One region of the Paenibacillus sp. NRS-1781 genome, then DNA from elsewhere that is predicted to be linked to it. Evidence: predicted binding sites of a transcription regulator. Region 1 holds the regulator's gene; the other holds the start of a gene.

Region 1 (4,474 bases):
TTCACTGGAGTTGCTACTAGATAGCGGCTCTTTTTTTCAAAACACTCGACTTATTCGAATCATAAGAGACATTCAGCACCCTGATTTTTGTTCAGAATCTAAAGGATAATGATCATACAGTAAAGATAAAGACACAATAGTTCAAGGAGGAGAATAGACATGAAAAAAGCTTTTATTGAATTTTCTCAGGGCTGGGATTTAAAGTGCCACTTATTATTGTACAACTTCCGTTTTACACTAGAATGTGGCACAAAAAAGAGGGAAGAAATCCTTCCCACTTTTCGCTTAAAAACAATCATTATCGTCTGCGTTGTCTATCATTTACACTAAACAGATTAACAGCCAATGCGTTACCTCTAGCACGTGCAATAGCTCTCTGATTTGAACGGATGGATAATCCTCTTCCTCTCACGTGACGTTTGAAATGTCTTTTACACATGATATCACCTCCCTTCACAAGAAATGAAGGTACGGATGAATTTTAGAAGTGTTTATGCTTACGGTTACGTTTGGAAATTTTGATGTTCAATGCATTGGTGGCTAGTGCGTTACCGCTTCTTGTTTCGGCGGATGCGGCCTGAAAGACTTTTACGACCAGAAATTTGTTCTTGCCGATACGATGCTTATACGTTTTGACTCGATTTTTGATCATATGCTTATCTCCTTTGCTAAGGTCTACTTTATTCATATGCCAGTAGCGCTAGCATGTATCGGCATAAATCTATTAAAAGCAAAAAGAAGCTATCACCTATGATTCTAATATTCAGAAACTAATAAAGTATGGAGATACAGAATGTAAAAAAACTTATGCTTACCTGTCTTATCTTTTCCCACTTTATATTGTAGGAGAAAGTTCCAGCAGATTAGCATAAGCAGAATAGTAAAGAATGAAGTTAGTAGGTATAAACCGTCTATCTATGGGCTATCAAAGGAAAAAGAATAGCTGTGAGAAACATTTTGTGTACATAATATCAATACAAAACCGGCTTGCCATGGGCAGCCGGTTTTGTTGTAGCGGAAGAATAACGGGGCTGAAAAATGAAAAATTAGTGGAAGTCCCGGAAGAGTCCTACAACCTTACCCAAAATACTGACGTGCGTCAGACGAAGCGGTTCAAAGGCCGGATTTTCCGGTTGAAGTCGAATATGATCTTTTTCCTTGTAAAAAGTTTTAACAGTAGCCTCGTCCTCGTCTGTCATGGCCACGACAATATCGCCATTATCGGCTGTCTGCTGTTGACGTACGATGACATAATCTCCGTTGGCAATACCAGCTTCAATCATGCTTTCTCCTACAACAGATAACATGAATATTTTATCCTCACCAACAAAATGCTGGGGAAGAGGAAAGTAATCTTCAATATTTTCTGTTGCTGTAATAGGCAGACCAGCTGTAACTTTGCCGACGACCGGAACACGACTAATTGAGTAATTAATCAAGTTGCTGTTATCCGATTCGTCTTGGCCGAGTAACTCGATGGCCCGCGGTTTCGTTGGATCACGACGAATCAGTCCCTTTTTCTCCAGACGATCCAAATGACCGTGAACCGTAGAACTGGAGGCCAATCCAACAGCCTCACCTATTTCGCGTACAGAAGGGGGATAACCCTTTAGACGCACTTCATTGCGGATAAATTCAAGAATGGCCTGCTGGCGGCTTGAAATCTTAGACATACCGTATCAACCCCATTTAGTAACGTTTGGGAAAATTATAGCATAGAACCTCCGTTCGTACAAACGTAAGTTCTAAATAATCCCTAAAAAACAATCGCGAACTTTTGTTCTCTTTTCTATTGAACAAAACAGATGTTCGTGTTATATTGTGAAAAACATAGGAACAAACGTTTGGAGGACGTAGACAATGATGAAATATAGCACATATCAAAGTATTTTTCCAATGAATTTAGAAAAGATGCAAAATGTCCGTAATGAGAGAGAGGCACAGCTTGTACGGCCCATTTCTAATAGTCTTCTGTCCAAACTTCTTATTCTGGTTACCGTTTTCTGGATTGCGGATGCAGGTGTGCTGACGGTATTCGCGGCCCCTTCGGTTTCTAATGAAGAGGTAACCAAACTTATTGTACAACCTGGGGATACATTGTGGCAGATTGCCTCCAATCATAAACCGGAACGAATGGATACAAGGGTATATATAGATGGAATTGTTCGGATTAACGGACTGGAAGATCGGGGAGTGCAGGCAGGCCAGCTTTTAAAGCTTCCGCATTTCTGATCTGTCACGATTGATTAGAGCTTGTCAGAGGACGTAATGAGGGAACCTTGACAAGCTCTTTTCTACATGTCAAAGTGTATTATATCTTTGCTTATATGGAGGGGACAGAATTTGGATATAGACAGCTTGGTACAGCGCATCAATGAATTGGCTCGCAAAGCAAAAGCCGAAGGATTGACTGAAGAGGAAACAACAGAGCGCGCCAATCTTCGGGAAATTTATTTGGATAACATTCGCCGTAATTTCCGGCAGCAACTTGATACGATTGAAATTGTGGACGAAGATACGTCGAAGGGAAATGGTGGGCTGACGCATTAATGTCGCTAAAGCGGCTTAGCCCGCGTAATTTGCTTTTCGTTTTTTTAAGGTATCTATTTTGGTATCTATATAGATTAGGATGGGTGGCAATTGTTTTTAAGCAATATATTTGGGAAGGGAATTGAGAGATGGCCCGATCATTTGAAAGAAAAGTACGCAAAAACACAGCGCATTTGAATAAATCGCGCAAAAAACAAGGCATCCAAACCATTAGTGGTGCCGGTTCTGCAATGGATATTTTCCGTGGACGTAATATTACCGTGCCAATCATGTTGGCTGGACTTGCAGTTCTGTACATGCTCATGAGTTATTTTTTGACTAAGACTGGCATGCGCGGCATGGACTGGCTTGTATTTGGCTTGTATTTGATGCTGGCAGTTATCTTTTTCATACGCCGTCCTTATTTGAAGGTTGGAAAGAGCACGCTGTATATGTTGAAGGGTGGCAGAGAGCGTCCAATGACGACAGAGGATATGAAAGCCATCAAGATTGAAAAGGGTTACGTAACGGTTGAAAGAAAAGGTAAGGGTGGCAACTTTATTTTTACAAAATCACTGGGCCGTTATGATACGGATGCCATTGCAGAGCGGCTTGAGAAGTTTGCGCTATCTAATCAGGTTCAAGTAGACAAAAAATAGCGACTTCTGTTGGTACGAATCGTTTAAATTGTTTGTGGACCTGTAGCCTCTGTAAATAAGGTCGCATGATGTTATTTCATATAACACATTGCGGCCTATTGATTAATATGGGCACATAATAATTGGAATGCTTGTAGGCTCAACATGGGAGAACAAGCGTACATATAAAGTGGAAAGAGAGTGGATAATTCAGATGACGATTCAGGCGGTAATGTTCGATCTTGATGATACACTTCTGTGGGATGAGCGTAGTGTAGAAGAGGCATTTGACGCGACGTGCCAGACAGGTTCCCTGGAAGCAGACGTTGATCCGAAGGCTTTGGAAGAAGCAGTCCGCAAGGAAGCGCGTGCTTTGTATGAGTCTTATGAAACCTTTAGTTTTACTCAATTGATTGGCATTAATCCGTTTGAGGGATTGTGGGCGAATTTTAAGTCAGGAGAGCAGCCTGAGTTCCGGCAATTGGAACAGTTGGCCCCTGCTTATCGAAAGGAATCTTGGCGTAGAGGTCTGCAACAGTTGGGGATAGATAATGAAGAGTTAGCGCAAAAACTGGCAACGCAATTTGCCTTGGAAAGACGCACCCGTCCCCATGTTTATGAAGAAACATTTGAGATTCTGGAGCAATTAAAGGGGAAGTATAAGCTTCTTTTGTTGACAAACGGCTCCCCTGATCTACAGCAGGAAAAGCTGGATGGGGTTCCGCAGCTAGCTCCATTTTTTGATGACGTTGTTATTTCAGGTTCGTTTGGTAAAGGTAAGCCGGACCCGTCTATTTTTCTACATGCTTTGGGGCTTCTCGGTATTGAGCCTGAACATGCTTTAATGGTGGGGGATAAGCTGACGACTGATATTCAAGGCGCTCTGGCGGCAGGTGTGCACTCCGTGTGGGTGAACCGCAACGCCAAAACCAATACTACAGAAATCAAGCCAAAGTTTGAAATTAAGCATCTTTCTGAATTGGATGGAATTATTCAATCGTTTAAGTAAGTGCTTTTCGGATCTTATTATAGTAACAAGCCCAAAAAACTCCCTCCGCTCAGGTATCTCAGAGCAGAGGGAGTTGCTTTATCCACTTTGGATGGATTCGTAATGTAGTATTATGCTTTAATAAACGATGGATCTTCAAACGGTTCGGCAATCCACCCATTTTCTTCGATGAACAAACGTACTGCGACGATCTTCTGATTTTCCATTAAGGTAAAGAAGTGAGGAATATTTTCTGGTACGGAAATAACGTCACCAGGTGAAAGCTCGACATTAAAATATCCGATTTCTTCAGGACCTT
Region 2 (4,474 bases), on a different contig from region 1:
TGCTTCCGGCGTATCATCAATAATGAGGTCAATTCCCGTAAGGGTTTCAAGCGCACGGATATTACGGCCTTCACGTCCGATAATCCGGCCTTTCATTTCTTCGTTCGGCAACGTGACCACGGAAACCGTCGTTTCCGCCACATGGTCCGCCGCACAGCGTTGGATGGCCAGTGTGATGATTTCACGAGACTTTTTGTCCGCTTCCTCTTTGGCCTGTTGCTCAATTTCCTTAATCATCTGAGCGGTTTCATGACGAACTTCCTGTTCTACGTTGGACAGAATAATACCTCTCGCATCTTCCGTCGTCAGATTGGAAATACGCTCCAGCTCAGTTACCTGACTCTTGTAAATCAAATCAATCTGCTGCTGGGTTTCATCGATTCGTTTCTCTTTGTTGGCCACTTGTTCTTCTTTACGTTCCAGCGATTCCAATTTTTTATCCAGCGATTCTTCTTTTTGCAGCAATCTTCGTTCCTGTCGTTGAATTTCATTCCGACGCTCACGAGTTTCTTTTTCAGCTTCGGCACGGATGCGGTGAATTTCATCTTTCGCTTCCAATACCGTTTCCTTCTTCAGTGCTTCTGCCTCTTTTTTCGCGTTCTCCACGATTTGCGCGGCAGCTTCTTCCGCACTGGAGATTTTAGCTTCTGCAATAGATTTGCGAATAAAATAACCAATCCCGAACCCAAAGAATAACGCGGCTACAGCAACGAGAACGAACCAGATCGCAGTCATCATCATACTGTTCACCTCCTCGTTGGTTCCTCCAAGGCATTCCTTGGGACTTTTTGCAATTGTCACATTAGCTTTGATCGTCAAACTAAGATAACGGCATGCGGCCGTTTCATTTCATATGCACATGCTTTCACATGTACAATTCCGCTTGGCATAGCGGCATCACTTGTTATTTGGCGATGAGAACGTACCCGTGGACTCCACTTTTTTGGAAGGAAAAAGGGTGTTCCACAAGCATCGTTTCATATATATTTTATTATTTGACAAATGGCATTGTCAAGGGAATGCAAACTTTAGTAGATTACCATGTGGCTTTCCATGTGATAACCAGCTTATCCTATTCGCTTATTCCAGCTAATGGATGCCCGGCTGTTTAACAGCTATTCATCCCACAGCGATAATTCCTCGTCATCGGAAGCCCCGTCTTGCTCGGCCATCGTAAGATGATTGACTACGCGGCGTGTCATTTCCCCCGAATATCCGCGTCTCATGAGAAAGGGGTACGTTTTCCGTTTCTTCTCCATTATATCTCCACGCACCTGATTCCATTTTTTGCGTCCGACTATCAAAGCGCTCTCCCATTCCTCTTGATCGCTGACCTCACCTAAAGCTTCCCCGATAGAGGCTTTAGAGATGCCCTTTTGACGCAGTTCCTGTCTTACCCACATCTTCCCCTTCCGCTGGCTCGTTACGCGCTGCCTTGCCCACTGACGAGCGTACAGATCGTCATCCACAAGTTGCTCCCGCTCCAAACGGTTCAATACTTCATCAATAACAGCTTGACCCATTTCCTTTTGCGTCAAACGCTGCTCAATCTCCTTACGTGTACGTGGCTTTCGTCCCAAATAACGAAGCGCGTGCACGTATGCCTGTTGCTTTTCGTCCGCCAGAACGATTTCTTCCAGTTCCTTTTTGACGAAAGTCGTCCCTTTGAACATATTGTACTTGATCATTACATCTTCCAGTACAGACAATGAATACAGGCCAAAATGAATCGTGTATCTTCCGCGTTTCCTCCCCTGCCCCTGTTCCACCCTCGTAACCATCAATTCCTCATGATCAGGAAAAAGGGAAATTCCTTGCTGCTCATTTTCCTTCGAAGTGTGTTCACCTTCAGCTTCCAATTGCAATGTGTTTCCCCCACTTTGATATACACGAAAGCAAGCTGAGAACGCCCGCCACGCTAAAGTAAAATGTAGCTGACACCGCAGGCCACATTCGATGCAAAAATGCCCTGCACAACTGTGCAGGGCATCAGAATCATGCTATTCAAACGGCTGTGTCATACCCCTGGCTCCAGTTCACAAACCAGGATTCACCAAGATTTACTCGAGCTCCAGCAATTCCTGTTCTTCCTTGGCTTGCTGTGCCAATTCTTCTTCTGTCGGCGGAGCTACCGTCGCAATCAAATTGCTGGCCACCCGAATTTTTTGTTCGATCGTACTAGCAATGTTCGGATTTTCCTTCAAAAATTGCTTCGCATTTTCACGTCCCTGACCTAGTCGTTCACCTTCATAGGAATACCAGGCTCCGCTCTTATCGACAATGTCATACTCCGTACCAATGTCGATCAAACTGCCTTCCTTGGAGATACCTTCACCGTACATAATATCCACTTCCGCCTGACGGAAAGGAGGTGCGACTTTGTTCTTCACCACTTTAATACGTGTGCGGTTACCTACAATGTCATTACCACTTTTCAAGCTTTCAATGCGGCGAACATCCAAACGAACTGTAGAATAAAATTTCAGAGCTCGTCCACCTGGTGTCGTCTCAGGGTTACCAAACATAACACCTATTTTTTCACGTAATTGGTTAATAAAGATAGCAATGGTATTCGACTTGTTAATAGCACCGGACAGCTTACGCAATGCCTGCGACATTAAACGGGCTTGAAGACCAACATGGGAATCTCCCATTTCACCTTCAATCTCCGCTTTTGGCACAAGTGCCGCTACAGAGTCAACAACAACAATGTCTACCGCTCCACTACGTACAAGCGCTTCGGCAATCTCAAGTGCTTGCTCTCCTGTATCTGGCTGCGATAGCAACAACTCATCAATATTGACACCCAACTTGCTAGCATACGACGGATCAAGCGCATGCTCGGCGTCGATAAAAGCGGCTTGTCCGCCTGCTTTTTGTACCTCTGCTATAGCGTGAAGAGCTACTGTTGTTTTACCAGATGATTCTGGTCCATATACTTCAATAATTCGGCCTCTCGGGAAGCCACCCGTTCCTAACGCAATATCCAAAGCAATCGAACCACTGGGAATTGTTTCCACTTGCATGTGGGTGGACTCACCCAACTTCATAATGGAACCTTTACCGAATTGCTTTTCTATTTGACGGAGCGCCATATCCAGCGCAGCACGACGATCTGACAATAAACTCACATCCTTCGTTGTTTGTACTTTAATAATACCTTGTTTTGACACGCTTGCCAAGCATTTTTTCGAACATACATTCGTTTTTTTGTTTACGCAGTTCTCTTCTATACTTCCATCTGTCTCTTAAATCAAAAAAGAACCGCAGGCAAAAAGGCTTTTGCAACGGTTCTTCCGATAGTATGATTATATCATTAATCGTTTACCTAAAACAACTCTATGAAAACTCGTGTCGGATACAGATCATTAAGAGAGCTTCTCATTTTCCACCAGTCTGCGCCATAATCTGTACAGGATTGCTTTAACAGACCGCAGACGAATCGTTTCACGGTTCCCACTCAGCTTCAGCTCGTATACCTCAGTCTCCTTATCACGCTCAGCAATACCGATATAAACCAGACCAACCGGCTTCTGCTCAGAATATCCGGGTCCAGCTACACCTGTAACCGAGAGTCCGAAATCAGTGTTCATGACCAATCTTGCCTGTTCAGAAAGCACAAGGGCTACTTCCTCGCTTACTGCGCCGGGCGCATTGTCCCCCTCCAAATAATCATGAGGCACGTTGAGCAGCTTTTTCTTCAATTCATTGGAATAACACACGATACCGCCCTGAAACATAACTGAGCTGCCCGGAACGGAAGTGATGTGCTCCATCAGCATTCCACCTGTGCAGCTTTCTGCCGCGCTGACAGTCAGTCCGCGATTGGACATCAAATCCACAATAACCTTCTCCAGCGTGACGTCCTCGCTCGCATACATGTATTCCGAAAGGCGCCGCTGAATTTCTGCTTCTGTAGCCCCTAGCTTGACCAATGCCTCGCTCTCGTTGGCCGCCTTGGTGGATATACGGATTGTGACCTCTCCCTCCTTGGCATAAGGAGCAATGGTCGGGTCTGTCTGTGATTTGATCAGATCCAATAAGCGGGTTTCGAGAGCTGACTCGCCGATTCCTGCAAACTTTAGCATTTTCGAATAAATCGGCAGTTCCTCACCACTCAGTGCTTGCTGGAGCAACCAAGGTTTCGCCTGATTCTTAAACATCGGTTTGAGTTCCTTCGGCGGTCCAGGCAAAACCACATAATATTTACCATCCTGTGCAATCGCATCGCCAACAGCCAGACCTGTCTCATTTTCAAGAGGGGTAGCCCCTTCAATGGAAAGCGCCTGACGCCGATTATTTTCGGTCATTTCCACCCCGCGATTACGGAAAAACTGTTCCAGCTTATCCATAGCGAGACGGTCTATATGCAATTTACGCCCCAGCACAGCGGCGATTGCATCTTTCGTCAAATCATCCTGAGTCGGTCCCAAACCGCCCGAGAACAAAATAATATCCGCACGCTTCTGAGCCA

Evidence for each region. Region 1 encodes LexA, which represses DNA repair genes until DNA is damaged. Its sites were predicted from a motif close to CGAACATATGTTCG; they were not measured.
Region 2: the regulator LexA is predicted to act here: its motif matches at 3,192-3,205, upstream of recA (recombinase RecA).

What each region holds. Positions count from the first base shown of each region.
Region 1 covers NZ_JBITPI010000063.1:80,447-84,920, forward strand. Annotated here, with positions in the region: gene ACIFO6_RS21615 (LytTR family transcriptional regulator DNA-binding domain-containing protein) at 1-24, shown strand, start outside; gene ACIFO6_RS21620 (hypothetical protein) at 160-330, shown strand; gene ACIFO6_RS21625 (hypothetical protein) at 482-652, opposite strand; gene lexA (transcriptional repressor LexA) at 1,047-1,673, opposite strand; gene ACIFO6_RS21635 (LysM peptidoglycan-binding domain-containing protein) at 1,864-2,232, shown strand; gene ACIFO6_RS21640 (DUF896 domain-containing protein) at 2,344-2,550, shown strand; gene ACIFO6_RS21645 (hypothetical protein) at 2,679-3,188, shown strand; gene ACIFO6_RS21650 (HAD family hydrolase) at 3,382-4,176, shown strand; gene ACIFO6_RS21655 (cupin domain-containing protein) at 4,287-4,474, opposite strand, start outside.
Region 2 covers NZ_JBITPI010000082.1:1,708-6,181, reverse strand. Annotated here, with positions in the region: gene rny (ribonuclease Y) at 1-738, opposite strand, end outside; gene ACIFO6_RS23350 (regulatory protein RecX) at 1,116-1,865, opposite strand; gene recA (recombinase RecA) at 2,061-3,122, opposite strand; gene ACIFO6_RS23340 (competence/damage-inducible protein A) at 3,369-4,474, opposite strand, start outside.